4 regions of the Brevibacillus sp. AF8 genome follow, and region 1 is predicted to be linked to each of the others. Evidence: riboswitches for the same ligand, from Rfam matches in the RefSeq annotation. Region 1 holds a riboswitch; each other region holds the start of a gene.
What was found. Region 1 has a riboswitch for cyclic di-GMP ahead of KB186_RS24540 (DUF5317 domain-containing protein). Riboswitches for the same ligand answer to the same signal wherever they lie in the genome.

Region 1 (8,194 bases):
ATAAAATTGTGGATACTTGTGCGGCAGAATTTGATGCCCAAACCCCTTACTACTATTCGGATTGGCAAGGAGTAGATGAGGTTGAGTCACTGTCTGGCCGCAAAGTACTGGTCCTTGGCTCAGGTCCCATTCGAATTGGTCAAGGAATCGAGTTTGACTATTGCTCCGTGCATGCAGCCAAAGCGCTTCAGGCAAGGGGTATTGCGGCAGTCGTTGTGAACAACAACCCAGAGACGGTCAGCACTGACTATGAAACAGCCGACCATCTGTATTTTGAACCGCTTCACGTAGAAGACGTGCTCCATATCGCAGAGCGCGAACAGGTGGAGGGCGTCATGGTTCAGTTCGGTGGTCAAACCGCGATCAATTTGGCAGCCAAGCTGGAGCATGCGGGGCTGAAAGTAATGGGGACATCGCTTACAGCCATTGAACGCGCGGAGGACCGCGAGCTGTTCTACGCCATGCTGCGCAAGCTGGACATTCCGCATATTCCCGGAAAAGGAGTATCGTCCTTGGAGGATGCAACCGCGATCGCGGAGGAAATCGGCTTCCCTGTTTTGATGCGACCTTCGTATGTCATCGGCGGGCAAGGTATGGTCGTTGTCCACAATATCGACGAGCTGCAGGCTACCATTCACGACTGGTTGAGCCATCCGGACATGAGCATGTTTTTCCCACTCCTCGTGGATAAATACGTTCCAGGCAAGGAAGCAGAAGTAGATGCGGTATGCGACGGACATTCTGTCATCATCCCAGGGATCTTCCAGCATGTGGAGAGAGCGGGCATCCACTCAGGCGACAGTGTAGCCTTGTTCCCGGCTCCTCAGCTGACGGATGACATCAAGCACAAAATCGCGAGCTATACAGAAGCAATCGCGAAGGAAATGGAAGCGGTCGGGTTAATCAATATTCAGTTCGTCATTGATGGCGAAACGGTTTATGTACTGGAGGTAAATCCTCGTGCTTCACGGACAGTACCGATTACGAGCAAAGTGACTGGTATCCCGATGGTTCAATTGGCGGTTCGTGCACAATTGGGTGAGAAGCTGTCGGAGATGGGCTACGGTACAGGGCTTTTGCCAGAGATTCCGTTTGCCGTCGTCAAGGCGCCAGTTTTCTCCACGATCAAGTTGAACGGCGTAGACCCGGTACTAGGTCCAGAGATGAAATCGACGGGCGAAGTTCTCGGCTTGGGTCATTCTTTTGAAGAGGCTGCAGGCAAAGCCTTTGCTTTCAAAGACAATTTGTACGGCGACTGGCAAAAAGGTCAGTTGGTCATGATTTCTTTGGCAGATGGAGATAAGCAGGGCGGCGTGAGAGAGTCAATCGGACAAATACAAGCTGACGGTGCCAATCTGGCGGCGACTCCGGGAACGGCCGAGTGGCTGAAAAACGAAGGAATTGTCGTGAAGCATATCGTTGCAGATGAAGCAGCGTGGATCGATCTGTTGCAAGAGGAACAAGCGGCCTTTGCACTCGTTACTGCGACGAAAGGCAATCGTCATGGCCGGACCGGATTTGCTCTGCGAAGCCGGATGGTACAACAAGGTGTGCCATTGTTCTCCGCTGTCGATACGTTCGAGTTATACGTGAAGTCTATTATGAAGAAAAGAGGTGGCTCGCATGCAGCCAGTGAAGATATTGGAACACTTTCAAAACTTGCCGTTACAAAAGCATAAAGGAAAAGATTTCTTGCGCGTCGATGAATTCAATGGAGAAGAATTGATGGAGCTGCTCCATCTGTCTGCTCACGTCAAGCAATTGCAAAAGCTGGGACAGCCATTCCAGCCTTTGCAAGGCAAGACGTTGGGGATGATCTTTGACAAGGCTTCAACCCGCACCCGCGTCTCCTTTGAAGTAGGGATGCATCAGTTGGGCGGCTTGGGAATGTTCATGAGCGGAAAAGAGCTCCAGCTCGGACGTGGGGAGCCGATCAGCGACACAGCAAAAGTTCTCTCTCGGTACGTGGATGCCATCATGATTCGCACCTTTTCCCACTCCTATGTAGAAGAGCTTGCCGAGCACGCGTCGATTCCTATTATCAATGGCTTGACCGATCTGTACCATCCTTGTCAGGCTTTGGCTGATCTGCTGACGATCTGGGAGCATAAAGGCAAGCTGAAAGGAGTCAAGCTCGCTTATGTAGGAGACGGAAACAACGTGGCGAATTCACTGGTGCTGGGCGCAGCTCTGCTAGGTCTGGATGTGCGGGTAGCAACTCCGGTAGGCTACGAAATGGATGCAACCATTGTCGCAAAAGCTACGGGGTACGCGAAACAAAGCGGTGGAAAAATGATGGTGACCACCGATCCGATAGAGGCTGTCATGGGGGCAGATGCTGTATACACGGACGTTTGGACTAGTATGGGTTTTGAAGAAGAAAATGAGGTACGATTGAAAGCATTTGCCGACTATCAAGTGAATGAAAAATTGGTAGCAGCGGCAGATCGTGATTATCTCTTCTTGCACTGCTTGCCTGCACATCGTGGGGAGGAAGTGACGACCGGGGTTATCGAAGGATCGCGCTCTGTCATTTTTGATCAGGCTGAAAATAGATTGCACGCACAAAAGGCGATTTTGGCGGCGCTGGTGTGAACATAGTTCTAGTTAAATAGAACTAGCCGGAATTAAATCCAATAGACTATGAATCTATGATTGCCGAATTTTGTCACTTATGTGTAAAATAAAGGTAGGAAAGAAGCGAAGAAGTACGGACTGTATCTGGTCGCTTGGTCCGTATGGAGCCAGTAGCGAATCCAACCTTTTTCGTAATGGAAAAGGAAAGGGGAGCAGGGGCTGTACTTGGTCGCTTGGCCTCTGCATCACGGACAGTAGCGAAGCCAGCTTTCTCCACTATGCCTAAAGGGGGGAAAAGAAAATGAAAAAATGGTTCGCGGCAATTATGATGGTGGTAGCAATCGTAGCAGCTACTTCTGCAAACTTCCATATTGGATAAATAAGCGTATTGGAGAAACAAACACCGCTTGGCTGAGTGGTGTTTTTTCTTCAAGCTTGGAGGAAACAACATGCTATTGGATGTAATTGCCCTATCTTTTCTCGTAGCATTGCTGCGAGGGGGAAGAATCAAAGAATTACCTAAGTTCAACCAAAAGAAACTTCTTATCGTTACCATATTGCTGCAGGCTTGTGCAGCCTTCTTCCCTACGATCGGTGGCATTTTCATATCGATCGCGTATGTGTTTATTTTGGCCTTCCTCGTTTTTAATCGAGAATTTGAAGATATGCGGATTTTTTTAATCGGCTGGTTTCTGAATGCGATTGCAATTTGGTCTAACAATGGAAAAATGCCAATCGATTTAGTTCAAGCAGCAAAGCTCCCTTATGATTTAGAGCCAGTTATAAACGGAACGAATTTCAAGCATAGTGTATTGACGGAAAGTTCAAATTTTCCGTTTTTGACGGATGTCATTTACATGCCATCTTTCATTCCTCGGATTATTAGCATCGGCGATATTTTTATTATGTTAGGTGCCTTTTTACTTGTTCAGCGATTGATGAATAAACCGATTTCATTACTACAACTTCGCGAAGGTAAAAGTTATGCGACAAAAAACTGATTTTGCGGTTTGGATAAAAGGGATTGTTGTCAAGGTTGGCTTTGTCATTGCAGCAATCTATATTTTTTACACATCTTCATCGGAATGGGCTGCTCGTGAGCATTGGGGGGTAATATCTACCTACACCCTCCTGACCATTTTTTCCTGTTTTGCTCCCGTGCGTATATCTAATACGATTTTAACAGTGAACAATGCTGTCATCTTTTCGGGTATCTTGTTGTACGGAGTTTGGGTCGGAGTATGGGCTGCTGTTATTGAATCTTTAATCATTGCTTTCCTGGTAAGGTTCAATCCGCTAAAAGCAATTATTAACATTGGGCAATTGTTAATGACTATATGGACAGTAGCGTTTTTGAAGGATTGGATCGAGGGCTTTGGAACTGTTTCTCCCATTATTAGCGATTTGTTTTTGGCTGTTGTGTATTGGTTTGTGAACCTGACTTTATGTGGATTGGGTATCTCCTATTTTCATCAAATGACCTGGGCGCGAACCGTAAAGATGATGGCAAAAGGCTTTACCTCGACTTACTTGTTGCTTTTGATTCTTGCCGGGGTAGGTTCACGATTAGTAGAGTTATATGGTCCGTTAACACTAATTCCTATGATGATTGCGTTTATTACGATCAGCTACGTATTTCATCATTACTATGACAATCTTCAAAGGCTTCAGCAAAAAGTAGAAGAGGTCAAATCATTCAATCACAACTTCTTAACGACGATGGCTGCTTCCATTGACGCACGAGATCGATACACAAGTGGACATTCTCAGCGTGTAGCTTACTGGGGAAGAGAAATTGCGAGAGATATTGGTTTGGCCGAACGAAAAGTGGAGGATGTTTATATCGGGGGAATCCTGCACGACATTGGAAAAATCGGTATCGAAGACGAAATTCTTAATAAAAAAGGAAAGCTCACTCCCGAAGAGTATGACAAGATCAAGCAGCACACGGTCATTGGCTACGAGATCATTTTGCAAGCAGGGATGTTCAATGAATTGCTTCCTGCGATTCGCTCCCATCATGAGCGTATAGATGGCAGGGGATATCCGGATGGTTTAGCCGGGGATGAGATTCCGCTGATGGCGAGAATTTTAGCCATTTCTGATGCTTTCGATGCGATGGTTGCGGACAGGCCTTATCGAAAAGGATTGCCCGTGGAGGAAGCGCTTCAAGAAATCAGACGGGGTTCTGGTACCCAATTTGATCCGATATTGGCGGAGCATTTTATCAGAATCGTTCAGCGACTGCCGTGCGAAGAATTACAGAGCATTATCGGAATAGAGTCCATCCCACAAAAACAGTTACAGGAGGCAATCAGATGAGCTGCCCCTTGTAACTGTTTTTATTCGTTTACGACCATATGCGGACGATCTCTCTGGATTCTAAATGGCAGGTAAGTTTGAAGACATCTGGATTGCTTAATTTCTCCCAATCGTGAAAGCCAAAGCGGTCATCTATTGATTTCATGAGCAAGGCCAGCAGGCATCCGTGGCTGACAAGCACAATATCTTTATGCTCGTCTGCCAAAATCTCAGTGAGCAACGAATTTGCCCGATTTATAGCAGTAAGACTGGATTCGCCACCTTCGAATTCAAGAGTCAGATCATCGAACGTATCGCGCAGTCGCTCGAACCAATCCTCACGTGGTACTCCGCTAAGAACGCGCTCGACCAAACGGGTATCTTCTTCAATCACGATTCCGCGTTCCTGTGCAAGTGGTTGGATGGTGGCAACCGCCCGATGATACGGACTCGAAATGATTCGATCAACGGGGGAACCTGCGAAGAAGGTGGCAAGCTCCCGAGCTTGTACTTCTCCCTTTTCCGTGAGCTGGGCATCGGGTTCTTGGCCAGCAGCCTGACAATGACGGACCAAATAAATTGTTTTCATAATCCCTCCAAGAGCCTTCTCCTATGGAATTCCTCCTTTCACTCATTCGCTACCCTGGATAAGTTTCCCTTTTATCACGCAAACGTTTATGCATAAACAGATGATGAGCATGCATAAAAACAAGATAAGCTTTATACGAGAAGTGCATAATTTCTCTGCATCTCCGTTTTTGTCTGCGAATTCACAAGAAATATACAAGAAAAATAGTTGTATTTTTATTAGTTCGTTTGTATAATTACTCGCATAAGAGAAACTTTGAAACGGGGAGAGAGAATGATGGCAAAAGAAAAAATTGTGTTGGCCTATTCAGGCGGTTTAGATACATCGGTAGCAATTAAATGGTTGCAAGATACGTATAACTACGATGTCATTGCAGTTGCATTGGATGTAGGGGAAGGGAAAGACCTCGATTTCGTACAGAAAAAAGCATTGCAGGTAGGGGCATTGAAATCAATCGTAGTGGATGCCAAAGATGCATTCGCAGAGGAATTCGTATTGCCAGCCCTGAAGGCAAACGCGATGTACGAAGGCAAATATCCATTGGTGTCTGCACTGTCGCGTTACCTGATTTCGCGCGTGCTGGTTGAAATCGCGGAAAAAGAAGGCGCGGTAGCTGTCGCGCACGGTTGCACAGGAAAAGGAAACGACCAGGTGCGCTTTGATGTTTCCTTCACAGCGCTGAACCCGGATATCAAAATCGTTGCGCCGGTTCGTGAATGGGGCTGGACGCGTGACGAAGAGATCGAATATGCGAAAAAGAACAATATCCCGATCCCAATCGATCTGGACAATCCATACAGCATTGACCAAAATCTGTGGGGCAGGAGCTGCGAGTGCGGTGTTCTGGAAGATCCTTGGGCTGCTCCTCCAGAAGGTGCATACGATCTGACGAAGTCGATCACGGATGCACCAGACGAAGCAGAAGAAATTGAAATCACTTTCGTACAAGGGAAGCCAACTGCATTGAACGGCGAAGAGCTCCCACTGGCTGAGTTGATTCTCAAGCTGAACAAAATTGCTGGAAATCATGGTGTAGGCCGTATCGACCATGTGGAAAACCGTTTGGTGGGCATCAAATCTCGTGAAGTTTACGAGACACCGGCGGCGACTACTTTGATTTTGGCGCACCGTGAGCTGGAATTCTTGACCCAACCTCGTGAGGTCGCTCAATTCAAACCGATTGTCGAGCAAAAACTGGCGCAAGTGATTTACGAGGGTCTCTGGTATTCGCCAATTCGTAATGCTGTCCAGGCATTTATTGAAGAAACGCAAAAACACGTAACGGGTGTCGTACGCGTGAAGCTGCACAAAGGACATGCGATTGTTGTAGGCCGTACCTCTGCATCGTCTCTCTACAGCCATGAGCTGGCGACTTACAATGCAGGTGACCAATTCGACCACAAAGCAGCACTCGGTTTCATCAAGCTGTGGGGTCTTCCTACAAAGGTATATGCACAGGTGAACGAGGGTGTACTGCACGAAAATAAAAACACAGCCATTAAGATTTTGGATGAAAAGGATGCGATCAAGCAATGAAACTCTGGGGAGGACGCTTCACGAAGCCGACGAATCAACTCGTAGAAGAGTATACTGCTTCTATTTCTTTCGACCAGAAAATGTGGCGACAGGACATCGTCGGAAGCCTGGCTCATGTTGCCATGTTGGGCAAGTGCGGCATCCTGCCGATGGAGGAAGTAAGACAGATCATCGCTGGCTTGAAAAAAGTAAAAGAGAAAATTGAGCGCGGGCAAGCTGAGTTTCTCGTTGCGCACGAAGATGTGCATATGAATATTGAAAAGATGCTGATTGAAGAGATCGGTCCGGTGGGGGGCAAACTCCACACCGGCCGCAGCCGCAATGATCAGGTTGCGTTGGATATGCACCTGTACCTCAGAGAAAAGCTGATGGAGATTATCCAATTGGCGATGTATTTGCAAGAAGCATTGCTTGAGCAAGCCAGCCAGCATCTCGATACCGTCATGCCCGGGTATACACATTTGCAACGTGCGCAACCGGTATTGTTTGGTTATCACTTGATGGCGTATGTGTCCATGCTGCAACGCGATATCGAACGGATGACCGAGACTTGGAAGCGTGTGAATGTGCTGCCGCTTGGAGCAGGTGCCCTCGCAGGTACGACATTCCCGATCGACCGCACATTTGTAGCGGAATTGCTGCAATTTGACGGAATCTATCAAAACAGCATGGATGCAGTGAGTGATCGCGATTTCATCGTCGAATTTTTGGCAGACGCTTCTTTGGTCATGACCCATCTTTCCCGTCTGTGCGAAGAACTCGTCATCTGGAGCAGTCAGGAATTCTCCTTTGTAGAGCTAGACGATGCATTTTGCACGGGGTCCAGTATCATGCCGCAAAAGAAAAATCCTGATGTAGCAGAGCTGGTTCGCGGAAAAACAGGGCGTGTTTACGGCAATCTGTTTGGATTGTTGACCGTATTGAAAGGATTGCCGCTGGCTTACAATAAGGACATGCAAGAAGATAAAGAAGGCATGTTCGATACGGTAGCTACCATTCATGGTGCACTAGCGTTGCTCACGCCGATGATGAAGACGATGCAAGTCAAAGCAGATCGCATGCGTCAAGCAGTTACCAACGATTTTTCCAATGCGACAGACTTGGCAGATTACTTGGTTCGCAAAGACATGCCGTTCCGTCAGGCGCATGAAGTCGTAGGAAGAACTGTCTTGTACTGCATCGAGCAGCAAA
Region 2 (8,194 bases), on a different contig from region 1:
TTGCTCGGAATAAGCTTTTACTTCTTGAATTTGGCTTGCCACCTGCGTGACAGCATCCTGGATCTGTTCGAAGGACTTGCCTGCATTGTTAACGACCGTAAGTCCGGTAGCGACCTCTTTGGTGCCCTGTTCCATCGAAAGGACAGCCTGGTTTGATTCGAGCTGAATCGTCGTAATCAACAGTTTGATCTGTTGCGCGGATTGTGCGGACTGCTCAGCCAATTTGCGCACTTCGTCTGCCACAACGGCGAATCCCCGTCCCTGTTCACCAGCTCTCGCCGCTTCAATCGCTGCGTTTAGCGCTAACAGATTTGTTTGTTCAGCTATGGCGGTGATGACTTGTACGATTTGTCCGATTTCCTGTGAGCTGTTTCCTAATCGTTTGACGATATCGGCAATGTTGCCGACCGTGTTCTCAATCGATTGCATTTGGCTGATAACGACCTGAAGGGCCTGATTGCCTTCCACTGCAATTTGGGAAGCCCCCAAAGCTGATTCGGCAGCTTGCTGTGCATTCGTGGCAACTTGCTGAGCCCCTGTCGATACGCCTTGAATTGCGGTGACACTTTCCTCTACACTCTTCACTTGTTTTTCCGCACCGTAAGCTACTTCCTGAATCGTTATGGCGATTTGCTCGGTAGCCTTGCTCGTATGGTCGGCGTTGACCGACAATTCTTCTGCGGAAGAAGCCAGATCTGAAGCTGTATCATTTACTTGTTGAATAATCGTTCGCAGGTTGAGCACCATTGTGTTTACTGATTGGGATAGCTGTCCAACCTCATCCTTGGTTCGAATTTGCAGGGGTTGTACAGTCAATTCACCCTCGGAAATGCGGTTAGCCACGGAGGCAACTGCCGCAATAGGGCGTGAGATTTGTCGGGAAACAGCGTATGCGATTGCGGTCACGACAGCGACAACAACGATGACAATGATCCTAACCATGGTAGTAACGGATGAAACCGCAGACGTTATGGACTCGACAGGGATATGCAGATACAATCCAAAGTTGGTCTTGGGAATGGGGGAGTAGGTGACAACGTATTCCTTGCCGTTGTCCGAGTAGCTGTATGAGCCCTTTTCCGTTTTTCCTGATTTAAGGATTTCCATTAATGGTTGCGGCAGAGCGGATTCCTCAAGGGGTTTTCCGATCAGATCCTGGGTAGGATGGTACTGAATTTGATCCTTGTTATCAACGAGAATCGGATAACCATCGTTGCCTACTTTCAAATCTTTGAGAAAGGTAGCTGTGAAGTCATCTACATTGACGAGCCCGGTCAAGACACCGAGCTTCTCATTGTTTTTCGTTTTTACAGGGGAAGCGACGATGATAGAGCGATTGCCGGTTGTCTTTGCAACAAGAACATCGGAGAAGCTGGGCTTGTCCTGCATACCGTCTTTGAAGAATTGACGCTCGCCAAGATTGATTCCAACGCTTTTGGGGAACGTATCAGCCGTTACTTTTCCATCGCTTGCGATAAACGTATTCCCGTCATACAGTTTCATTTCCTCGGTAAACTTGCGGATGAATTCGTTTTTTGCCGCGGAATCATCGGATTGAATATCCGAGGTGCGGGCTAAAATTTGAATTTCTGTCATACGCCGGTCCAGATATTGATCCATAGCTATGGCTGTACTGGAAGTAAGGTCAACATAGGATGATTTTTGTTTATCAATCAAAATGGATGAAAAGCTGTTCGTGATAAACAAAGAAACGGCAGTAAGTGGAATGACAGCCACGATGAGAAACCAAAGGATCATTTTGTTCCTGAGCTTGTTGAACAAAAACATAGGTTTTTCCACTCCTAATCCGTGAATGCAAAATAGAAACAGGTAGACTGCTGAGATTTACTCAGCAGTCTGACAAAATATTAATAGCCCATTGCAGCGCCTTCACCGCGAGGGTCAGCACCGCCAAATTTTACATTGGTTTGCGGGTCAATCAGGATTGCGCCGGACTGTCCCATCGCGTCGGTATAAGCTGCTTCCAGCTTTTCGACTGGATGCCCACGTTTAATGAGCTCGTCCAGGACTTCTTGAGGGATGCGGCTTTCCACCTTGAGATTGTTGGAAGCAGATCCCCAGTTGCGTCCATGCAGCCATCTTGGCGCTTCAATTGCGTCTTGCACGCTGAAACCAAAGTCGACAATACGTGTGACGAGAGCGGCTTGCGTTTGCGGCTGTCCTTCTCCCCCTTGTGTTCCGTAAAGGAGATAAGGCTTGTCCCCTTTGAAGAGCATCGCTGGGTTAATTGTGTGGAAGGTGCGTTTGCCTGGTTCCAAGTGATTGATGTGTTTGGAATCCAAAGAGAAATAACTTCCGCGGTTTTGCAAAAGGACACCCGTATCTTTCGCTACGATGCCGGAACCCCAGTCAAAATAGTGACTCTGAATGATGGACACGGCATTTCCATCTTTGTCGACGATCCCGAACCAGGTTGTATCGCCTTTTGGATCAAGCGGTTCTACGGATTTGGCTGCTTGCTTCATATCAATACGCGCAGCTAAATCTTTCCCGTGCTGCTTGGACAACAGCTCATCTACAGGGATATCCGCAAAGGCTGGGTCAGTCAGCCATTTGTCGCGGTCAGCAAAAGCCTGTTTGGTAGCTTCCACAATCGTGTGATAGTAATCGGGTGTTCCTTCACCCATGCTCTTGAGGTCAAAGTTATTCAAAACATTAAGAATGGAGAGTGATGCCATGCCTTGGGAGTTAGGCGGAACGTTGTATGCTTTGTATCCGCGGTAGTCTACCGTAATAGGATCTGCCCAAGTGGAGGTATGCTTTTCAAAATCTTTCAACGTGAGCAATCCGCCGTTGGCTTGCATGTCTGCTACGATTTTTTTAGCAACTTCTCCTTTATAAAAACCGTCAGCGCCTTTTTTTGCAATGATTCGCAAAGTATTGGCAAGGTCCTTTTGTTTGAGAATTTCGCCTGCTGCATAAGGATCGCCGTTGGGCTTCAGGAATGTTTTACGGAATCCATCAAAACGTTGAAGATTCTTCAAGTCATTGTCAGTTGGATCTGTCGCGTATTTTGTCCAATACACTTGGTTGGGGGAGACTGGATATCCGTTCTCAGCGTATCCAATGGCAGGCTCCAGCAGTCTGTTCCATTGAAGCTTGCTGTTGCCCATTTTTTTATGGGCGTAGTTGTACGCCTCCCACCAGCCGGAGACAACTCCAGGGACAGTGTTTGCCGATTCATAACCGCGGGACGGGATTTTTTCGTAGCCTTTGCCTTTGTAATAGTCGATGGTTGCCTTTTCGCCTGCACGACCACTGCCGTTCAGTGCCTTCAGCTCTTTTGTTTTGGCATTGTAGATGAGCCAGAAGTTATCTCCGCCAATGGTTGTGTAATGAGGGTAGACAACAGCTAAGGTGGAAGCGGCTGTAATAGCGGCATCTACTGCATTTCCACCGTCTTCCAATGTCTTCAGGGCCGCAGCCGTAGCCAGATAGTGAGGAGTCGTCACCATTGCGTTCGGTGACATCGATGTTGGACGGTTAGCAGCTTGTGCCCCAGAGAATGTTGATAGCCCGATGACAGCAGTCAGCGCGACGGTCGAGAGTTTCTTCAAGAATGACATTCCTATGAAACCTCCTTCATGATGAATAGATTAACGATTTCATTAAACCGGCTATCCGCTGTTGCCTCACCTCCTTTAAAAGTTAAAAATACACAAACATACAAAAATAGACAAAAATAGACATTGTACGCGCAAAAAAAGACCAATGATATAGGATCATTGGTCTCGTCCTACATCAATACTTCGGTAGCTGGCAAGCGTGTCCGCTGTTGCGGAGGTAGCCCCTGTAGCTTTGCGTCGCCGGATTTCCCCGGGTATGCCGTTTCGATATCAATGGGTGAAACATAAAATGACATGACACAAATAGTGATTCGATCGTTGTGGGAAAATGTTCCTAAAAGTCCGTTTGCCAATAATATAGACTATTTACCATTTGTGGTAAATAAGAAAAAATATTTTAATCCAGAAAAATAGTCAGGAATGCTATAGGAAAGGTTGTTTTTCGCATACATTCACACACCTCCTGGGGCAGAACTGCTTATGATGATAAAAAGGCACATTCGCCAAGGAGTGAAACAAAGACCATGATGCATCCCGATACAGAATTGCGCTATATCAACGATGAGATCGGGTACGGTGTGTTTGCGACAAGGTTTATCCCAAAAGGAACGATTGTATGGGCACAGGATGATTTGGATCAGGTATTGGACCCTGCATTTGTGGAAAGACTTGACTCATTACGAAAACAGGACGTACAAAAATATTCGTTTAAGAACCAGTTCGGAAAGTACATTCTTTGCTGGGATAAGGCAAGGTACGTGAACCACAGCTTTCATGCGAATTGTGTGCCGACCATGTATGATATAGAATTGGCAGCACGGGATATTTTACCGGGCGAAGAGCTGACCGATGATTACGGAACGTTAAATTTGGATGAACCTTTTGATTGTTTGCCCGAGTCTGACACGGAACGCTCCCGCGTAATGCCTGATGATTTGCTTCGGTATTACCCGCAGTGGGATCGGATTGCAGCGGAAGCATTCCAACGTTTCAATCATGTTGAACAGCCTTTGCAACATCTGATTTCCCCGAAGCATCTCGAAACGATTCGTGGAATCACAGAGCAGCGCTTAGCCATTGATTCTGTCGTTCACCTGTATTGCAGGTCACAATGGCAAACGAGGCAGCAATGGGAGACGTGAGCGGGTCGGTCAACGACCCGATTTTGTTGAACTCTGGGTAGAGAATCAGTATTATGGAATGTAAAGGTGAAGTGAAAGGTTGATTTCATTGGAAAACAAGGTAGCGGCATCCAATTTTATCCGCAATATCATGATTGATGACTTGCAAGAGGGCAAAGTAAAGGAAATCATTACCCGCTTTCCCCCAGAACCGAACGGGTATCTCCATATTGGACATGCAAAAGCGATCTGCCTCAACTTTGAGTTGGCTCGAGAATTCTCCGGCAAGGCCAACCTGCGTTTTGACGATACGAACCCGGTGAAGGAAGACATCGAATACGTAGAGGCCATCAAAAGGGACGTTCAATGGCTTGGCTTCGAATGGGACGGGTTGTTTTTTGCATCTGATTACTTTGAAGAGATGTACAACCGTGCGGTGCTGTTGATTAAAAAAGGTCTGGCTTACGTAGACGATCTTTCTCCAGAAGATATGCGGAAAATGCGCGGAACATGGACAGAGCCAGGCACAGATAGTCCGTTCCGCAGCCGGTCAGTGGAGGAAAACCTGGATCTGTTTGCACGTATGCGCCAAGGGGAATTCAAGGACGGAGAAAAGGTGCTGCGTGCGAAAATCGACATGGCTTCTCAAAACTTCAACATGCGTGATCCGGTTCTGTATCGGATCTCCCATGCAACGCATCACAACACAGGCGACAAATGGTGCATCTACCCGATGTACGACTTCGCTCATCCGTTGGAGGATGCCATTGAGGGCGTGACACATTCTCTGTGCTCACTGGAATTCGAAGATCATCGCCCGTTGTACGATTGGGTAGTCCGCGAGTGCGAAATGGAGAATGTGCCTCACCAGTACGAATTTGCTCGCTTGAACCTGACGAACACCGTTATGAGTAAACGCAAGCTGAAACAGCTTGTCGATGAGAATGTAGTAGACGGCTGGGATGACCCGCGCATGCCAACCATCGCAGGCTTCCGTCGTCGCGGCTATACACCGGAAGCAATTCGTACATTCGCCCGTGAAGTAGGGGTAGCGCGCGCGAACAGCACCGTTGACGAGAAAATGCTGGAGTACTTCATCCGCGAGGATTTGAAACTGAAGGCACCACGTACGATGGCTGTATTGAATCCATTGAAGGTCGTCATCACGAACTATCCGGAAGGACAAGTCGAGATGCTCGAAGCGGAGATCAATCCAGAGAACCCAGAGATGGGCAATCGTCAAATTCCGTTCTCCCGCGAAATCTACATTGAGCAGGACGATTTCATGGAAAACCCGCCGAGCAAGTATTTCCGCCTGTTCCCGGGAAATGAAGTGCGTCTGAAGCACGCGTACTTTATTAAATGCAATGACGTCGTGAAGGATGCAGACGGCAACGTGATCGAGATCCATTGCACCTATGACCCTGAGACGAAGAGCGGCAGTGGTTTTACTGGTCGCAAGGTAAAAGGGACGATCCACTGGGTGGATGCGACCAATGCGGTTCCTGCTGAATTCCGTTTGTACGAGCCATTGATTATGGATGATGAAGATGCAGAGGGTACATTCCTCGACAACGTTAACCCGAATTCATTGGAAGTGCTGCAAGGCTATGTGGAGCCAAATATGAAAGAAACCAAGCCACAAGACAAGTATCAATTTTTCCGTCATGGCTATTTCAATGTCGATCCGAAGCATACGACTGATGATAAGCTCGTATTCAACCGGATTGTATCGTTGAAGAGTTCCTTTGAACTGCCAAAAGCATAGGAAATACTCATATAAATCAAGCGCTGCTGTGCATGGAGATCCCGTGTGCAGCAACGCTTTTTTCTTTCGTGATTATAAATCGGCGTGTATAATTATTCTGTTACAAAAAGGGGGACAGGCAGTGAACGGGAGAGCAGAACTAACACGTAGTTTGAAGTTGCGGCATATTGTCGTAATTGGACTGGGCTACATGGCCCCGATGGCCGTTTTTGACACCTTTGGCATTGTTTCTGGAGAAACGGGGGGGCACGTTCCTGCTGCTTATGCAGTCACACTTCTTGCGATCCTGTTTACGGCGGCAAGCTACGGTAAGATGGTACGGTTATTCCCTTCAGCAGGGACTGCGTATACGTATACGCAGCAAACGATCCATCCCTACGCAGGATTTTTGGTAGGCTGGGCATCCTTGCTGGATTATTTGTTTTTACCGATGATTAACGCCTTGTTGACGGGGGTATACCTATCATCCGTGTTTCCTGATGTGTCGACAGCGTGGTGGATTATTGGCTTCATTGTTTTGGTGACGGGGCTAAACGTATTTCGCGTAACCGTAACTGCATCCGTCAACTCGATTTTGGTGCTGTTTCAGGTCGTGGTCGTCTTGTTGTTTGCAGGATTGGCAATCCGTGGTCTTATGCATGGTGACGGTCTTGGGCAAGTATTCAATCTGCGACCATTTGTGTCACCGGATATGTCTGTCATTGCACTGCTTTCCGGTGCGTCGATTCTTTGCTTTTCCTTCCTGGGCTTTGATGCAGTAACCACACTCACAGAGGAAACCGTCGATGCGGAAAAGACGATTCCTCGCGGGATTATGCTCGTGGCACTCGCAGGAGGAGCGCTATTTATTACGGCATCTTATTTCATGCAATCATTATTTCCTGATGTTTCGGTATTGTCTGATCCAGAAGCGGCTTCTGCGGAGATTGCTCTGTTTATCGGTGGGACGATCTTTCAATTGGTGTTTTTGGCGGCGGCGTTGTCCTCTACACTCGCTTCCGGGCTTGTATCCGTCACGAGTGTCACGCGTTTGTTGTACGCAATGGGACGAGATGGATTTTTGCCGAAACGCTGGTTCGGTTATGTACATCCGAAGCTGAGAACGCCTTTGTTTAACGTCTTGCTGGTCGGAGCACTGATGCTGTTCGCTCTGTATTTGGATTTATTAACGGCAACTTCCTTTATTAACTTCGGTGCACTGATCGCCTTTAGCTTTGTGAACATCAGCGTAATGGCGTACTATTTCCGCAAACAAAAGAACAAGCCTATCAAAGATTGGTGGGGCTTCGTGCTGTCTCCACTCATCGGGACAACGTTCATCGCCTTTTTGTGGGTCAACCTGGAAGCAACGTCCATGATGCTCGGCTTGCTCTGGACCTTTGTCGGCCTGATCTATTTGTTGTATTTGGTGAAGGTCAAGAAAACCAACTTGGAAATGGTGAGGTTTGAGGAGTAGAGGGGAGTAGCTGTAGTGGGGAAGAAGTGCATTTCCAGTCTTCGCTTCGGCCTACGCCCTGCGAGGGGGATTGACTGTCCACTTCGGAATAAATGGCGGGAGCGCTTCAAACGTAGAAATTTCGAAGAAGGAATTCATAAGTGAAGCTGAAAACCCCCGCCATTCATTCCTACGCTAAGCTGGGCTTCAGAGGCGCTTGGACTGGAAATGCACTTCTTCTCACGTGGCTTTGGTAATCATTTTTGAAAGTGGATTCAGGAGA
Region 3 (8,194 bases), on a different contig from region 1:
GTCATGCCCTGACGGTTTTTCGAATGAGCTCGATAAACTCCTCTGCTTTCTCGATGTGTGGAGCGTGCCCCACATTTTCCATGACAATCTCCTGATAAGAACCACCAGCGCTCTGATATTGTTCAAGCACGTCACGAATTTGGGAGACCATCGGCTGCGGGGGATATTCGTCTTCCCCCGGCCATCCGGGGACATAGCCAAGCTTGCCCAGCGTACCGAAATCAGCCAGCGACTGATCCGAGACAATGGCATCATCCGCACCGCGAATCCATAAAATCGGACACTTCGGCTCCATCTGGACAATACCGGACAAATTTACGTATTTGGGAGAAATCGCATTCGTGATCCCTGTCGTTCTGGGAGCAACACCGGGCCAATCGTTTACGTATTCAAAGGCACCGGGGTAAAAGTCCTCTCCTATTCTCGTAGAGAGTATTGCGTTCACATAACGGTCTTCCTGCTCTGGGCCAACTTGGAATGGGGGCTTGAAATAAAGCTGATTCATGACATTGCGAGGACTGGAGGGAGATTCATTGCCTATATCTTTGGCTGCAATCCTTTTGACCAGCTCAGAGTTGGCGGCTCCCCCACCCGAGCCTGAGAAACTGCTGTAGCACGGGGTACCAGCTATATCTTTGGTTCCACCAAAGCCGTAAGGGGACATGGGGGCGATGAGAATCAGAGAGCGGACTTCCTGCGGGTGATCGATGGCAAACTGCATCGCGATCCCGCCACCCAACGACCAGCCGGCAAGATGGATGGGCGTTGGCAAGTCCAATGCCCGAATAAACGAATGAAGGTCATCCGACCAGTCTCGCAAACCGCGTGTCGCATCAATGGGCAATGCTTCACTTGCTCCATAGCCACGCATATCAGGTGCATACAGACGGTACTGGTCACATAGAGCCGCAATGGTATCATCCCAGAACAGGTTGGCTGATGCATTGCCGTGAATGAGGAGAAGCGGTTCTCCTTCCGGTACGCCTGCTGTCAGGTAGGAAACGAGCAATCGATCGGTCTGAATCGTTTTGGTTTCGATTCTTGCATCCATCAATGATGTGCCTCCTTTCAAAGTGAAAATATCAGAATATTTCTATTATATGCCTGTTCGGTTACAAAATGAGAAAAGAAAACAACCGCCAGTGAAAGGCGGTTGCAGGAAGATTACATATGGAGACCACGCATCTGCTGTTCAATTTTCTCAAAGCCGCCAGAAACCTTAACGACTTCGTCTTTTTGCTCAGAAACGAGCACAAGCACTTCTTCCAGGCTCTCTTTGTTCTTGTCGGTAATATCTGCGTTGACTTCTACTTTTGCGCCGACTTCCTGAATCATGCTGTGAACATGGACGATGAACTCTTGCAGGTTTTTCGTTTTATCTGCGAAGTTTTGCATGTAGTTGTCTACATTGGTGAACATTTCTTGTACTTCGAGAATGCCCTCGCTATTTTTCTCAAAAGAAGTCTGCGACTCGGAAATCATATCCGATACGAGTTTCATTTTTTCGCGGATGGTCATGAGCAGGCTCGAGATCGACTCGGACGATAGCTTGGAGGACTCTGCCAGCTTGCGTACTTCATCTGCGACGACAGCAAATCCTCGGCCGTGTTCGCCTGCGCGAGACGCTTCAATCGTGGCATTGAGTGCCAACAGATTGGTTTGTGCAGAAATCTCGGAAATGGTTTGGATGATTTTTCCAATCGATTCGGTTTCTTTATTGAGCTCTTGGATTAGCTGGTTCGTACCTTGGATGTCCTTGATGAATCGTTCAAAGTCATTACCGATGTTGCCAATGCGTTTTCCACTCTCGCTAGTGGCTTCCTTGGTCGATTCTACGTACTCATGCATCTCTGTAACAGAGCGGGTCATGTCCTCAACTTGCAAATTCGTCGAGCTCATTTCCCGACGCAGCTCGTCTGTATTGCTGGTCTGGACAGTAAAGGACTCCATGATGTCTTGCAGGGAAGCGACGGTTTCGACAGCGCGAACATTGACACCGTCCGTTACCTTGTTCAAATTCTCTTGATAGTCTTGCATAGAGGTGAGTGATTCATTGATCTTATCCAGAACACGTTGCAACGATTCCTTCGAGGCAATCGCTTCTTGCTTCTGTTGCTCACTTTCCTCTTGGAGTTTGTTATTGAATACAGCATGCATCATGCTCGTGACAGAGACAAAGCAGAAGGTGAGCAGGAAGTACATCAGATCGAGATTGCTTGTCGAATGGAAAATCGTTTCTCTTTGTGTCAGGAAGTAGTAAGAGACAATGCCCAATGTCGATACAATCGTCAAAATATTGATGAGTCGGTCTTGATAAATCCCCATAACTGCTACGAAGAACATAATGGTCATGATATTGATCATATGCGGGTCCAGTCCGACTACGATGAACATGAAGATCCCGATTACGGCGAAGTTAAAGAACTTCATGAAGGGCGCTGCTTTTTCACGGAAGCTCGGGCGATTAGAGATGTAAGCAAAAGGTGCCAGTACGCCATACAAAATACCCAGAATTGTGAAAACGAATGTGTACGAAACGCCTAGAAAGAGGTTTAAGACCTGAACAACCGTAATAATACTTGCGAATACGATTACGACCCAATTGTTTCTTCTTCTCAATAAATCAATTTTATCCATGTTATCCATGTTACCCACCTACCTCGACTTTTACTTGGTTGGATGACGACGTATTGTACCAGGAATATTTCGGATCGTGCTTATTGTCATAGACATCTTTTAGATGGAAAAGGGTCGGAATCGCATCGGCCCCTTTGTAAAAGACGATATCTTTGGTCTGAGTTGCTTTTACTTGATACTTCGTGTTAATAAATTTAAAAAAGGTCGGATCTGCTACCCCGATTGCGTGGGTATAACCATGCTTTTCAGCGTAATCTATCATCAGGCAAATTCCTTTTTGCCCCAGTTGTCCGCGGTATTTCGGCAGAACAGCGAGACTGTCTACCTCCATTACTTTCATATCTTCTGTAACAACATCCTGAAAAAGTGATTTCATATAAGCACTTGATTTGGAAAAGGGCGTCATTTCAAATGTTCCACCTGCTTCACCATCTTCGGCGATTAAGAGGAACTGAGCCGAGCCTTCTTTCGCGTACTCCATCTCGAAGCCCATGCTTGTCCATACTGTTTCTTTGATTTCATGAAATTTGGCTAACTCTTGTACGGTTTCTACTTGTTTGTACATAACTTCTCCACTCCATCATTTTCTGATTACCGTGTTGTGTATGTTTGACGTCTCAAAAGTTATGTTTTTCCATCTGTTACAAAAATGAAAGTGCTTTCATCCTCCTTTCAAAAAACGAAACACAAAAAAAGGCCGTTCCATCGAAATGGAACAACCGAAGCTACCAACATCGAAAAATAGTCTCAAGATGATGGCAACCCGGCTATCATGGTCAAAGACTGTAGACCCGTGGTTTTGCGTCGCCACCTTTCGATGACTTTGCCTTTTTCATTTTTTAGCAAAAATTGTAAAACTGTGTCGAATTTTGCTAGACATAATCATGCAAAATATAAGCCATTTGTATTAGCTTTGTCAAGTTTTGGTAGGAAGAAGTAACTGATTGTTCATAATATATGAACGTACGAAAAAACCAGTTGCCGTATCAACTGGTTCTTCATTAAATAGGGAGTAGGGGTTAAGTTAGGGTGCGCAGAATGTCTATAACTTCAGTAGGCTCCATTCGCTTTTTGTAGTCAGGATCTAAGAATACTGACCGGATTACGCCCTGTTCATCGAGGATATAAGTAGCCGGTATGGGGAGTGTCCAGGAATCGTCGCTATTAAAATGATTGAGATCGATATCCAATGATCGGTAGGTATCATGGAAATACTCAGGCAGTCTGAATATGAGTCTATATTTTTCTGCTACCTGATTATTGGTATCGCATAACACGGGGAAGCTCAGACGATTGTTCTCTTGCATAGTAAGAGAGTGTGCAGGAGATTGTGGACTAATGGCAAACAATTGAGCACCCAGAGAGGTTATCGTATCGAGCTGTTTTTGGTACGCTTGCATCTCCAAATTGCAGTAGGGGCACCATGATCCACGGAAAAATGTGAGGACGACAGGACCTTTTATGATTTCTTCCGACAAGGTAATGCTCTTGCCAGTGTGATCGTTCAACGTGAAATCAGGCGCAATCGAACCAATCGGCAAGCCCTTTGCCAGTTCAGAGGTCCGCAGCTCCTCGATTGATCTTGTAAATGCATCTGTTACTTCACGGGTGAGGAAGTCTGCTATTTGAATGGTTGTAAAATCTAGCTCTTCGCGCAGGCTCTGAAAATGTGGTTTATCCATATGTCGTTCCCCTCTTTTTCGAAAGAATAGTAGAAGCCATGGCTTTACGATATCTTTCTTTTTGAGCGAAAGATGTAAACTGGATTACATTTTCTTCAAAATCCTGTCCCGCTGAATAGAAATAGATTTAAAGCCTGTTTGAATCAGTTCTTCTCTTGCTAAAGCACGTAATGCTACCGTCACAGCTTCCCTGGATGCCCCAACAAAATTGGCGATTTCTTGATGGGAAAGAGGTAAGTCAATTTGTTGAAACGCCGAACTGTTAGGATTGCCAAATTGATCGGCAAGCTTTACCAACGTGGAAATAATGCGATCTTGTAAAGGGAGAAGGGCAAGATTTTCGGCTGCTTGGCTGATCGAAACCATTCTATCGCTAATGACCTTCATGATCTTCATCATCAGTTGCGGATGTTCGATGATGTAGCTTTCAAATTTTGCTTTGCTCATTTTACAAATGAGGCAGTCTTCGATGGCTTCTATATACATCTCCCTTGTACCTAATGAGAGGAGATCCACTTCTCCAAACACATTGCCTTCCCCGAGGATATCGAATGTGAACTGCCGACCATCCCGATTTACTTTATATAAGCGTACCTTTCCCTGTTTGATGAAGTAGAAGCCTTCTGAAAAAGTTTCTGGTGTTTGAATGCACGTATTTTTGGGGAAAGGGGTTAGAGAGGTTAATTGATCAATTAAGCGCAAACTATCCTCGGATAATGAATTCAACAAATAAAATTGGGATAAATGTGTGATTCGGTTCATCATTTCTGTTCAGTGCGACTTTTCAGGATCGTTCTTTTCGCTTTGGTGATAATTCTTTTTGTTTCCTTTGTATCAGAGGTTTTTAGCCACTCGTCACAAAGTTGTGTCACCCAGTCTGGTTGTGATTTACTCGCATCGTTCAACCAATTCCCTACAGAATCTTGAACATATTTGGCTGGATCTGACTTCACTGGTGTGAGCAAAGGCAGGCAGCGAGCGGGCTCATTTTTCAATGCGTCAATATGCTTACACCAGACACCACGCGGGCGTGTGGCTTCTACCGCAAAACGGCGAATATTTTGGTCGGTATCAAGTACCCATTCACTCAGGAGTTGAATGGAATGGTTCAGATCATGCAAGAGAGAATCTCGAATCGCCATCCATGCGATCTCTCTCACCCCAAAATGATGATCAGCCGCGAATTTTCTTATTTGGGCTAGTTTTTCTTCTAAAGATAAGGTGTTGTCCAGGCCGATAATATAGGCACTCCAGCAACGTACACTGTCTGACTTGTGGTTGGCCAACGATAGGAAAACAGAAGACGTAGCTGTGGGTTCACCCGATTTGTGTAAGATCGCAAGCAGTTCTTGTCCAATCAGACGGATAGCTTTCATTCCGCTCGTTGATCCGGTCTCTTCTAATTGACCAACAAGTTGAGGGACATACGCACCTAACGTAACATGAGGCAGAACGATTCGTAACAAATGCATATGATCAACAGCCTGCCATTCAGTCAAATTGACGCTTTCTAATTCTCCAGCATGAAGGAGTGCTAATATATTGTCAGGGATGAGTGAGGCTTTACTTGCTCCTTTTCTCGTGTGTACCGAATCTGGCATTTCAACAAACTCCTTTTCGCAGTAATGGTAAAAGTATACATAAAAATCGCCCATAACAAAAATTTTCCAACCATCCGATAACTAGAAGGAATAGGAGGGGATTTTATGAAGGAAGTAAAGGTGATTCAATTTTACTTTTCCGGAGGCGGTGAAACGATTAGCATCGAATCGACGGAACCGGAAGAGATCATTCAAATGGTCGCTAATCAAAACAACGGATGGCTCCAGTATGATGATGTTGTCATCAACGTAAGAAATGTTTCGTATATCAAAGTTCGCAATCAGGCGTAGGATAAGAAAAGAGCGTCAAGCTCCGACACGAAAAAGCTCTCCTTTGAATGAGGAGGGCTTTTTCGTGTTGGGGGTAGGGCTGCTGGTTATCCTATTAATAGAAGAAAAGGGAGGGCGGCAAGATGACGCTGGAAGAAGTCATGCAGAAGCTCGAAGCGATGGGGACAGAACAGACGAAAAAAACGCTTTTGCGGCATGGGGCAAAAGAGCCTTTATTTGGCGTGCGAGTCGGCGATATGAAAAAGCTGGTCAAGGAGGTAAAGCATGATCAGCAGCTCGTCCAGGCGCTGTACGATACGGGAAACTACGACGCCATGTACTTGGCCGGATTGACAGTTGACCCAAAGAGCATGACAAAAGAGCGGCTGCAGGCTTGGGTTCAGGAAGCGTCTTGGTACGCGCCCGCCGAATATACGGTTGCGAGTGTAGCCGCTGAGAGCCATTTTGCCATGGAGTTGGCTCGAGAATGGATCGAGTCAAAAGAAGAAATGGTAGCCACATGTGGGTGGAACACGTATTCGAACTACTTGTCGATTACTCCTGATGAACAACTAGATAAGGAAGAAATCAAACGGCTCCTCATGAGAGTGAAGGAGACAATTCATCAGGAACAGAACCGCGTACGGTACACCATGAATCAATTCGTTATTTCAGTAGGCGCATATGTACGGGAACTTCTTCAGGAAGCGCTGGAAGTGGCAGCAGCGATTGGCAAAGTACATGTGGACGTCGGACAGACAGCGTGCAAGGTTCCATTGGCTACGGAGTATATCAAAAAGATAGAGGAACGAGGGAGTGTCGGAAAAAAGAAAAAGACGTGCATTTGCTAGTCGGGCATTTTTCTCAATCATTTGGCGTATATTTCTAGGGTGCTTTTGTTTACTAAAGTATCGACTATTCTTTGCTAATGTGCTATCATGATACCTTGTTAACGTATTACCACTTTATCAGAGTAAAACATAGAGTAGGGAAACGAGGGGGATCATCACGATGAAGAAAATAGCATGGATGTCATTGTTGTTGAGTGCGATGGTTTCATTGGTAGTGGGCTGTTCCAGCGCAAACACTGGCGCTGACGCGAACAAGCTGATTATCGGAATTGATGATAAGTTCGCACCAATGGGATTCCGGGATGAGAAAAATGAACTAGTTGGTTTTGATATTGATTATGCGCGTGCAGCCGGCGAAAAAATGGGAAAACAAGTCGAGTTTCAACCAATCGATTGGAGTGCAAAAGAGTCTGAACTAAACAGCGGTCGTATTGATTTAATCTGGAATGGATATACGATTACAGATGAGCGAAAAGGGAAGGTTCTCTTTACCAAGCCTTATCTGAAAAACGCACAAGTAGTGGTCACCATGGCAAATAGCAACTTGACCAAGCTGTCAGACTTGGCCGGTAAAGCAATTGGTTTGCAAAAGCTGTCTTCCGCAGCTGACGCGATTAATGCGAGTGATATCAAAAATCAGGTCACATCGATTACCGAGTTCCCTGATAACGTGCTGGCACTGAGTGATTTGAAAATTGGTCGTGTAGAAGCAGTCGTCATCGACCAGGTTGTGGCCGATTACTATATGACAAAAGAGCCGGGAACATTTAAAGAGTTGGAAGAATCGCTGTCCCCTGAGGAATATGGAATAGGCGTCAAAAAAGGCAACGAGGCATTGCTGAATGAGCTGCAAAAAGCACTGGATGCGTTGAATCAGGATGGTACAGCTGCAAAAATATCGGAAAAATGGTTTGGCGAAAATCGTGTATTGAAATAAGAAGAACAGCGATGGCTTCGCCGCTTGATTGGCGAAGCCACGCTTTTATTTTCAGGATTAGGAGCATACCAAGATGAGCGTAGACTACATTCTCTCCATTACGAAGCCCATGCTAGAAGGGGCACAGATGACGGTGCTGTTGTTTATCATCGCCATTCTGCTTTCCATTCCATTAGGTTTTTTGATCACCTTACTGGCAAAGAGCAGTAATAAGGC
Region 4 (8,194 bases), on a different contig from region 1:
GTGTTTCGGTAAGCAAGCTATCAAAAGAAACGACCATAGCGGTAGAAAGCTACACCATTTTGGAAAACAAGGTGAATACGATTTACGAGAATGGGCATTTCACCAACCAAGTGACTGCAAATGTAACAGAAACAACGAAAACCTTTCCTGCGGGTAGTTACGTGTTCAGCATGGCCCAGCCAAACGCGAACTTCATTGCGTTAGCCCTGGAACCGGAATCAGTGGACAGCTACGTCACGTTTAACTTCTTGCCCGTTGAAAAGGGCGATGAAGTCCCGGTGTATCGCTATATGCTGGAGCAACCGCTACCCACCACACAAAAGAATTAAAGGAAAAATTCCCCTCTCTAAAGTTAGACTCCTGAGAGGGGAATTTTGTTACATGTATGGGCTTACTTTATTTCAAACACTTCTTGGGCAAGCCCTGCCAGCTTTTGCGTATTGCCGCTCACTTCGACCATCGTCGCGGAAATTTCCTCTGTAGCGGCTGCCTGACTCTCCATGGTTTGATTGATCAGTTCAATCGAGTTTTGCAGAAGGGTTATCAAATCCCGGATGGAATCCGTGGTTTGCTTGATTTTGTCTGCATTCGCCCTGGAATCAGTCGCCATATTGCGAACCTCATTCGCAACGACAGCGAACCCACGCCCTGCATCTCCTACTCGCGCAGCCTCAATGCTCGCATTTAGTCCCAAAATGTTACTTTGATCAGCGATTTTTTTCACAGCGAGTGTAATTTGCTCGATCTCGGTCGTACTTTGGCTGACATCATTGGCTTGCTCTGAGATCGCCTTCATTTGCTCGTTCAAATTCCCGATCTGCACGGCCATCTCGTGTGTGGTGGCACTCACCTGCTCGACGACACTCGAGAGATTTGCAGCGATTTCATACAGCTCATTGGCTCGCTCCATACTCGAACCAATGCCGACACCGCCAATGACTTTTCCCGTGTGATCATGCAGGGGAATCGCCCGTGCGACGAGAGGGAAACCAAACAATTCCTTGGGGACCATCATCGCCTGCTTGGTGTTTTTTCGAATCGCGTTGGTGATCACATCTCCTTCCTGGAGTGGATCACCAGGCTTGACTTGCAGTGCAAATGTTTGGGCAGGTACATTGCACAATAGCTTTTCCGTGTCGTAGACCCCAATGGTAATGTCATCGGAGAGCAAATCATTTAAATAGGGGGCAACCTTGATGAAAGCCTCAAGCAGTTCTGCGTTTTTCCCCTTTTCGGAAGCTTCTGTTTCGTTCCATTCTTCGTATCCGTTCATGACCCTCTTCACCTCTATATTTTGCTGGCATTAGTACGGAAATTGACGCTTCTTGTGCTGAACCGAAATCCATTTCAGCGTAGTAAACTCTTCTAAGCTCCATTGACCATTCAATCGTCCCAACCCGGAGTGCTTTTCACCGCCGAACGCCACGATTGGCTCGTCATTGATCGTTCCATCGTTGATGTGAATCATGCCGGTCTCAATGCGCTTGGCCATCTCGGCACCTCTCTCCAGATCGCCGGTGTGAATTGCCCCGGACAACCCAAATGGTGTCTCGTTCGCCATGCGAATCGCTTCTTCCTCGGAAGCAAACGACATGATGCAAACAGCCGGACCAAACAGCTCTTTGGATGCAATCGACATGTCTGTGGTCACTCCTGTCAAAACAATCGGCTCGACCACGTTTCCTTTTACTTCCCCTTTCAGTGCAGGAACGGCTCCTTCGCGTATCGCCTCATCGATCGTTGCCATCAGATTGGCGACTTGCCGTTGATTGATGAGTGGACCGATTACCGTGTCAGGATCATTCGGGTCGCCTACCTTGAGTCCAGATACTTTTTCCACGTACAAATCGAGGAATTTATCGTATACATCTTGGTGAACCAGAACCCGGTTAGCTGACATGCAAATCTGACCTTGGTGGGTAAAACGGCTGAATACTGCTGCATTGACGGCATACTGGAGATCCGCATCCTCCAAAACGATCAGCGCACTATTGCCGCCCAGCTCCAAAATCGCCTTTTTGAAATGCTTCGCTGCCACCTGCGCGATATGGCTCCCAACTTGGCTAGACCCTGTAAACGAAAGGATGCGCGGAATCGGGTGGGAGACAAAACCATCGCCAATTTCAGCGATATCCGTCACTACGACGTTAACCAAGCCTTTGGGCAGACCTACTTCTTCAAAAATTTTCGCGATGAGAGTCCCACCCGTGATTGGCGTGTGCTCATGCGGTTTGAGGACGACACCGTTGCCCGCGCCAAGAGCTGGAGCCACAGACTTCATCGACAGATAGAAGGGGAAGTTGAACGGACTGATGACGCCGACAACTCCTGCGGGAATCCGATACAAGCGGTTTTCTTTTCCGTCTACGGGAGAAGGCAGAATTTTTCCTTCCATCCGCACTGGGAAGGTAGCCGCCTCGCGAATAATATCCTTCACAAGCCCGATCTCAAAAAACGCCTTCAATCGGGTTCCGCCCAATTCACGAATGATGATATGAATGATTTCTTCTTCATGCTCTTCGATATAGTGAACAGCACGCTCCAACATTCGGGATTTGGTATAAGCATTCACTTCGTCCCACTCTTTTTTCGCGTGGGCTGCCGCCTTGTAAGCCGCGTCGATATCCTCCAGATTTGCCATTTTGAATTCTGCGATGACTTCCCCATTGTAAGGGTTGATATCTTGCAATGTCTTCGCGCCCAGCCCGTCGCGCCACTCCCCATTGATGTACTGCTTGTCCAATGTTTGCAGGATTGACATGCTACAACCTCTCCCTTTTGTAAAGGTAATTGGCCCCTTTCGCATGAAAGGAGCCCTAAAACTAAAACAGTAAAATACACTGCTCGTTGGCAACCCGGCTGCCATCGTAACGTGTACATTAGGCCCGTGGCTTTGCGTCCCCACTTTTCAATGGGTTTGCCCATTCATAGCGAATGCCGATATGATGTTGTCGAAAAAAGGAAAGATATGGAGAATGATACTTTGATTATAGTACTCTATTCCTAATAGTCAAACGAAAACATGTAAATATTTCGTGAAAGGAAGTAACAAATATCAAAAAGCCCGCATCGCTTGGATACGGACTCCTGGTTCTTCTTCCTTATGCTCACAATAACGATTTGACATTCTTTACGCTCGTCGCGAGCATTTGCTCCGTCGCGTTGGCGTCCCTTATGTGCTTGGTCAAGCCTTCATTCAGCTCGTCCAGCAAACCCTTTGCATCACTTACCTGCTGGGACACATCATCAGCAAATCGCTTTTGATGCGCGATGATTTCCATCACACCCGACACTTCGACGTTCAGTACCTGGAAAGCGTTCACGATCTGATCTGTCTTCTGTGCAGCATCCTTGCTGATAGAAAGTCCATTTTTGATTGCACTGCTGCTTTTTTCACTGTTAGACAATGCTTCTTTTGTTTCTTCCTGAATCTTGCCAATCAATTCTGCAATCGTCTTGGTCGAGTTCGCTGTCATCTCGGCCAGCTTCCGTACCTCATCCGCTACGACGGCGAAGCCTCGGCCTTGTTCACCTGCACGTGCCGCTTCTATCGCTGCATTCAGGGCGAGAAGGTTGGTCTGATTCGCAATGTCGCTGATCACCTTGACGATGCTCGTAATTTCCGAAGAGCTCTCTTCCAAGCGGCTCATGGACTTGGACGTATGGACCGATTCTTTGTCGAGCAGGCTCATGACCTGCACAACGTCCGTCATCGCCTTCTTGCCTTCATCTGCACACGCTACCGATTGTTTACAGATGTCTGTCAGGCGCTCTCCTCGAACCGACAACTGGCTCGCAGATTCATCATCCCGCTCGTTAATGGCCTGGATATTATCTACGACACGCTTCATCCTTGTCACCAGTCGCACCATTTGATCGGATTCGGCGTTTATCGCCTGGTTTGAACTGAGGATCGCACCCATCTGTTCGTAAAGATCGCGAAGCTCATGTTTCCAAGCGTCTTGCTGTCCTGTCATTGTGGTTGTGGCTGTCGTCGCTGCTGTCTCTTTTTCTGCCAGGCCTTTGTCTTTTTTCCAAAACATCCGCTTCCCTCTCCTCTGTACCCATCAATTGTCACCTCGGCGGCTATATACGCGGGACTCGATTATTCCCGGATGTTGTTTCGCCAAGCTCAGCAAGTTTTCCAAGAAATAATAGTGACCCTCCAAGAGCTCCACGTCTTTACGCTCAAAATGCTTCGCCTGCAAATACTGCTGCATTTCCAAAGCATAGCGCTCCAGTTTATCGTGAAAATCGTTGGCACGAAGCATTTGCTCCACTTCTGGATATTCCGTTTTCAGGCGACTTAGCTCGCTGTATACACGCCCACCCTCCAGAATCATCTGGTAGGCCGTACGCTCAAGCGTAGCTGTCGTAGCTGCCTCCTGCTCCTCACGCTCCTCGCGCAAAGCTGCCAAGTACGTGATAAAATGGTAGACAGTTAAAAACAATGGTCCTAAAAATAGAATGATCCCTGCCTTGTACACATGCTGATTGGACAAATTGCTGATGAGCAGGAACAAGTGAAACAAGATCGCACCCAACCATACATAGATGATGATTTGGTGATTGATCTTCCCTGCCTTTTGGTGGCGTGAAAAGGCAAAGGTAAGTCCGAGCAGATAAAAGGCAAGCAATGTAAAGCTGGCAGAAAACAAAGCCATCTCCATATCGATCAGCCAATCTGCGTCGGCGGGTATTTCGATAAAGAATTCAAAAGCGAGCACCAGCAGTGAGAACAGCAACCCCATGATCCAAAACCGGCTTACTTCCGAGTCATTCCTCCGCCGGGAGCGGTAGCGTTTTACACGGGATCCTTCCATAATGCTCTCACCTCATTCTCTATGATTCGCCATGATTCTATCTTTTCCTTTCACATGGGGCCAAAATCTGACATCGGAGGCTGTTATGACAAAAAATTTACCGACACCATTTACCGAGCGCATGCAAACCTTGCTCGGGCACGATTTCGAGGCATTCGTTTCCTCCTATGATCAGCCTGTAACACACGGCTTACGGGTCAATCCGTTGAAGGTAGGGCGTGACGTTTTTTTGAAAATCTCGCCGTTTGCTCTGGAAGCAGTCCCTTGGTGCGAAAACGGATTTCACTACAAAGAGCCAGCTCGTCCCGGCAAGCATCCTTTTCACTCCGCCGGCATGTACTATTTACAGGAGCCAAGCGCGATGTCCGCTGCCGAAACACTCGGTGCCCAACCTGGTGAGCGCATCCTTGACCTATGTGCAGCGCCAGGAGGGAAATCGACGCAGCTTGCAGCGTTTTTGCGTGGACAAGGAATGCTTGTGGCAAACGAGATCCATCCTGTTCGAGCAAAAGCCTTGTCAGAAAATCTGGAGCGCTGCGGCGTTACCAATGCCGTCGTGACCAACGAAACGCCTGAACGTTTGCAAGAGCGATTCCCCCAGTTTTTTGACCGAATTTTGGTAGATGCTCCATGCTCTGGCGAAGGAATGTTCCGCAAGCTACCCGAAGCAATCGAAGACTGGAGTCCTGCAAAAGTAATGGAATGCCATGTCATGCAAGGTGATATTCTCGAGGCGGCCGCTGCAATGCTGAAGTCAGGCGGGACGTTGGTCTACTCCACCTGCACATTTGCTCCGTTGGAAAATGAGCAGTCCCTGGTTAACTTCCTGGACCGTCACCCGGAATTTGAGATCATCTCGCTGCCACATGCAGATTGCTTTTCTGCTGGCCAACCCGAGTGGGCGTCGCCACAAAACGAGCAGCTCACCCAGACAGCCAGATTGTGGCCGCATCGTCTACAGGGAGAAGGTCATTACCTCGCCAAGCTGCAAAAGAGCGAGAGCGCTGAGGTTCAAGAACCTTCCGGGAAGCGTAAAGAAAAGCGTGCGGCAAGATCAACTCCGACGGGTCGAAAAGAAGCACTGGCAGCCTGGCGTACGTTCGCAGTCGAAGCGCTCCCGGCGCTCTCCAAATCATTCGAAGATGAAGCTGCTTTTCTTTTATTTGGCGAGCAGCTCTACTACTCACCTGCTCCCGAGCTCGACTGGGACAAGCTCAAGGTCATGCGCGTCGGTCTGCACCTGGGAACCGTAAAAAAGAACAGATTTGAACCTGCACACGCCTTGGCGCTCGCCCTCTCTCCTTCGGAGGCAGCCCGTGTCGCTTCGTATGGCGCGGACGATCCTGAACTGTTGCGGTACCTAAAAGGAGAAGCGCTCACACGTGATGGGGAAAGCGGCTGGACGCTGGTTACTGTAGATGGATACTCCATCGGTTGGGGCAAGCAATCAGAGGGGCAACTCAAAAATCATTATCCAAAAGGTCTACGCTGGTTATAAGATTACATCAAAAATAAAAAAGCTCACAAAGCTACACGAAATGCATTCGTGACTGCTTGTGGGCTTTTCTCTTTTTTCTCATGATCGCCCTCTGCGGGGCGGACTGTCTACTACCGTCAACGAGCCATTTCTTATATAACGCAATATTTTTGAAACAGATATCCCTGTTGCATTGGCAATTTGCATCGCATTCGAATTCGGATAAGTTCTCACGTAATTGCGAATCATCTGGTAGTCTTGTATTTCGTTTTCTCCGCAAACCTGGCAACTGTACTCTCCCCGGCCCATCGGACTGCCGCATTTCAAGCACGTATCCGTCGTCATCACTGGTTCTCCTCACACCCTGTACTATGGTACTTTCACAAGAAAGGGTTCTATCTTCCTATCTATTACCCAATTCACATGGGAGGAAAACACTATTTTCTCTCACAATTCCTGTATCCTATTAAAATTCGATGCAGTCATTCCGAACTCCTTTAAAAAGGCCAGTATCGCGGCAGCAAACAGCTTTTTGCGTAAAGGGCAATCGCAAACCCAATTAGAAAGACACCACTAAGCCCATGAAAAACGTTGAGCCAACCCGGGCGAAAAAAACGAGCCAAATACGCGGCCAACAAAGCTACCAACCCCAGGAACAATAAAGTCGATAACAGACAGCCCGTAGCAAACAAGAACAACTCCGTTGGATGAACAAAAGTGCCAGATGCCAATAGCGAACCAAATACTCCCGCCCAAAACAGAACGGTCAGAGGATTTGCGAGCGTCAGAAGCACGCCGTGCCAAAAGCTGCTTCGATCCGACCGAGGATGCTGGACTGGTATTTGTTCATGCTCTCCTCTTCCTTTTATGGCACGCAAGGTTTGAATCCCAAACCAAGTCAAAATCAGGGCTCCCATAATTAAGACCATCTGTTTGACCCATTGGATTTGTAACAGCAGCGACAGTCCCCCAATTGCCCCTACCATATACACCGTATCCACGAGTGCCACACCCAGTACCATCATAAGTGACTCCCGCAATCGCCGAGTCATTGAGCGATGCAACACCGCCAGACAAACCGGACCAGCGGATAGCTGGAGCATCATCCCGAATAATAGACCGTTCCAGATCGCCATCAGATTCATATCTCCTCTTTCATGGAAGACAGGACGATCATCGTATTCGTCTTGCTTACCCCTTCTACTTGCTTTAATGTTTCAGAGATGAATCGTTCCAGATCAGCCGTCCCTTTTACGGCGACCTTCAATACATAGTCGTAAGCTCCCGCAATATGATGGCATTCAAGGACACAGTCTGCCTGCATGACCGTTTCACGGAAGCCAGCGATATGCTCCGTTTTCTCGATTTGTACCATCACAAACGCAATCAGGTGAAGCCCTAGCTGCTCCCGATCCAGCTTCACCGTGAATTGCTTGATGAGTCCTGTATCCTCCAGCTTACGTATTCGCTCGGAGACCGCAGGCACGGACAAATGAACCTGCTTGCTGATGTCGGAGCTGGTGATTCGGGCATTTTCCCGCAATAAGCGGAGGATTTGTTCATCGATCCGGTCCATAGTGGTACCCCTCCTTTTTATCAAGATTATACCAATTTCTTTAGAATAAAAAGGAGTTCGGCACTATTACCGTGTTTTTTAAAGAATTGTCGCACTATCTCTTTCGTTTTTTCTGTAGCACAAATAATCTTGGGGCGTTTTCCTAAAATCATGCTGTCGAGAGAGACGAAAAGGCATCTTACGCTATCTTCTACGCTGATAATTGCTCTTTCTCTTTCTTTAACGAAAACAAACGGATCGCGAGCAACAGTGACAGCAACGCAATAACAAATCCCGACCAGCCTAGATGCTCCACAGAGGCGTTGCTGATCACCAGTC

Region 2: linked by a shared signal. The riboswitch ahead of ggt (gamma-glutamyltransferase) and the one ahead of KB186_RS24540 (DUF5317 domain-containing protein) in region 1 are both predicted to bind cyclic di-GMP.
Region 3: linked by a shared signal. The riboswitch ahead of KB186_RS10565 (GNAT family N-acetyltransferase) and the one ahead of KB186_RS24540 (DUF5317 domain-containing protein) in region 1 are both predicted to bind cyclic di-GMP.
Region 4: linked by a shared signal. The riboswitch ahead of yfmT (benzaldehyde dehydrogenase) and the one ahead of KB186_RS24540 (DUF5317 domain-containing protein) in region 1 are both predicted to bind cyclic di-GMP.

The regions. Positions count from the first base shown of each region.
Region 1 covers NZ_JAGQDN010000025.1:28,620-36,813, reverse strand. Annotated here, with positions in the region: gene carB (carbamoyl-phosphate synthase (glutamine-hydrolyzing) large subunit) at 1-1,679, shown strand, start outside; gene argF (ornithine carbamoyltransferase) at 1,624-2,595, shown strand; cyclic di-GMP riboswitch class II at 2,691-2,771, shown strand; gene KB186_RS24540 (DUF5317 domain-containing protein) at 3,027-3,578, shown strand; gene KB186_RS24535 (HD-GYP domain-containing protein) at 3,562-4,899, shown strand; gene KB186_RS24530 (histidine phosphatase family protein) at 4,928-5,467, opposite strand; gene KB186_RS24525 (argininosuccinate synthase) at 5,744-7,003, shown strand; gene argH (argininosuccinate lyase) at 7,000-8,194, shown strand, end outside.
Region 2 covers NZ_JAGQDN010000010.1:49,657-57,850, forward strand. Annotated here, with positions in the region: gene KB186_RS14805 (methyl-accepting chemotaxis protein) at 1-1,788, opposite strand, end outside; gene ggt (gamma-glutamyltransferase) at 1,869-3,587, opposite strand; cyclic di-GMP riboswitch class I at 3,770-3,858, opposite strand; gene KB186_RS14815 (SET domain-containing protein) at 4,112-4,729, shown strand; gene KB186_RS14820 (glutamine--tRNA ligase/YqeY domain fusion protein) at 4,809-6,476, shown strand; gene KB186_RS14825 (APC family permease) at 6,598-7,932, shown strand.
Region 3 covers NZ_JAGQDN010000006.1:14,836-23,029, forward strand. Annotated here, with positions in the region: gene KB186_RS10555 (alpha/beta hydrolase) at 2-1,051, opposite strand; gene KB186_RS10560 (methyl-accepting chemotaxis protein) at 1,165-2,655, opposite strand; gene KB186_RS10565 (GNAT family N-acetyltransferase) at 2,648-3,202, opposite strand; cyclic di-GMP riboswitch class I at 3,392-3,475, opposite strand; gene KB186_RS10570 (peroxiredoxin-like family protein) at 3,657-4,319, opposite strand; gene KB186_RS10575 (Crp/Fnr family transcriptional regulator) at 4,404-5,081, opposite strand; gene KB186_RS10580 (DNA alkylation repair protein) at 5,081-5,920, opposite strand; gene KB186_RS10585 (hypothetical protein) at 6,026-6,211, shown strand; gene KB186_RS10590 (DNA alkylation repair protein) at 6,334-7,041, shown strand; gene KB186_RS10595 (amino acid ABC transporter substrate-binding protein) at 7,202-7,978, shown strand; gene KB186_RS10600 (amino acid ABC transporter permease) at 8,052-8,194, shown strand, end outside.
Region 4 covers NZ_JAGQDN010000023.1:27,150-35,343, forward strand. Annotated here, with positions in the region: gene KB186_RS23645 (M14 family metallopeptidase) at 1-329, shown strand, start outside; gene KB186_RS23650 (methyl-accepting chemotaxis protein) at 392-1,273, opposite strand; gene yfmT (benzaldehyde dehydrogenase) at 1,304-2,761, opposite strand; cyclic di-GMP riboswitch class I at 2,847-2,932, opposite strand; gene KB186_RS23660 (methyl-accepting chemotaxis protein) at 3,108-4,043, opposite strand; gene KB186_RS23665 (hypothetical protein) at 4,068-4,823, opposite strand; gene KB186_RS23670 (RsmF rRNA methyltransferase first C-terminal domain-containing protein) at 4,909-6,321, shown strand; gene KB186_RS23675 (hypothetical protein) at 6,400-6,645, opposite strand; gene KB186_RS23680 (LysE family translocator) at 6,798-7,436, opposite strand; gene KB186_RS23685 (Lrp/AsnC family transcriptional regulator) at 7,442-7,876, opposite strand; gene KB186_RS23690 (MFS transporter) at 8,067-8,194, opposite strand, start outside.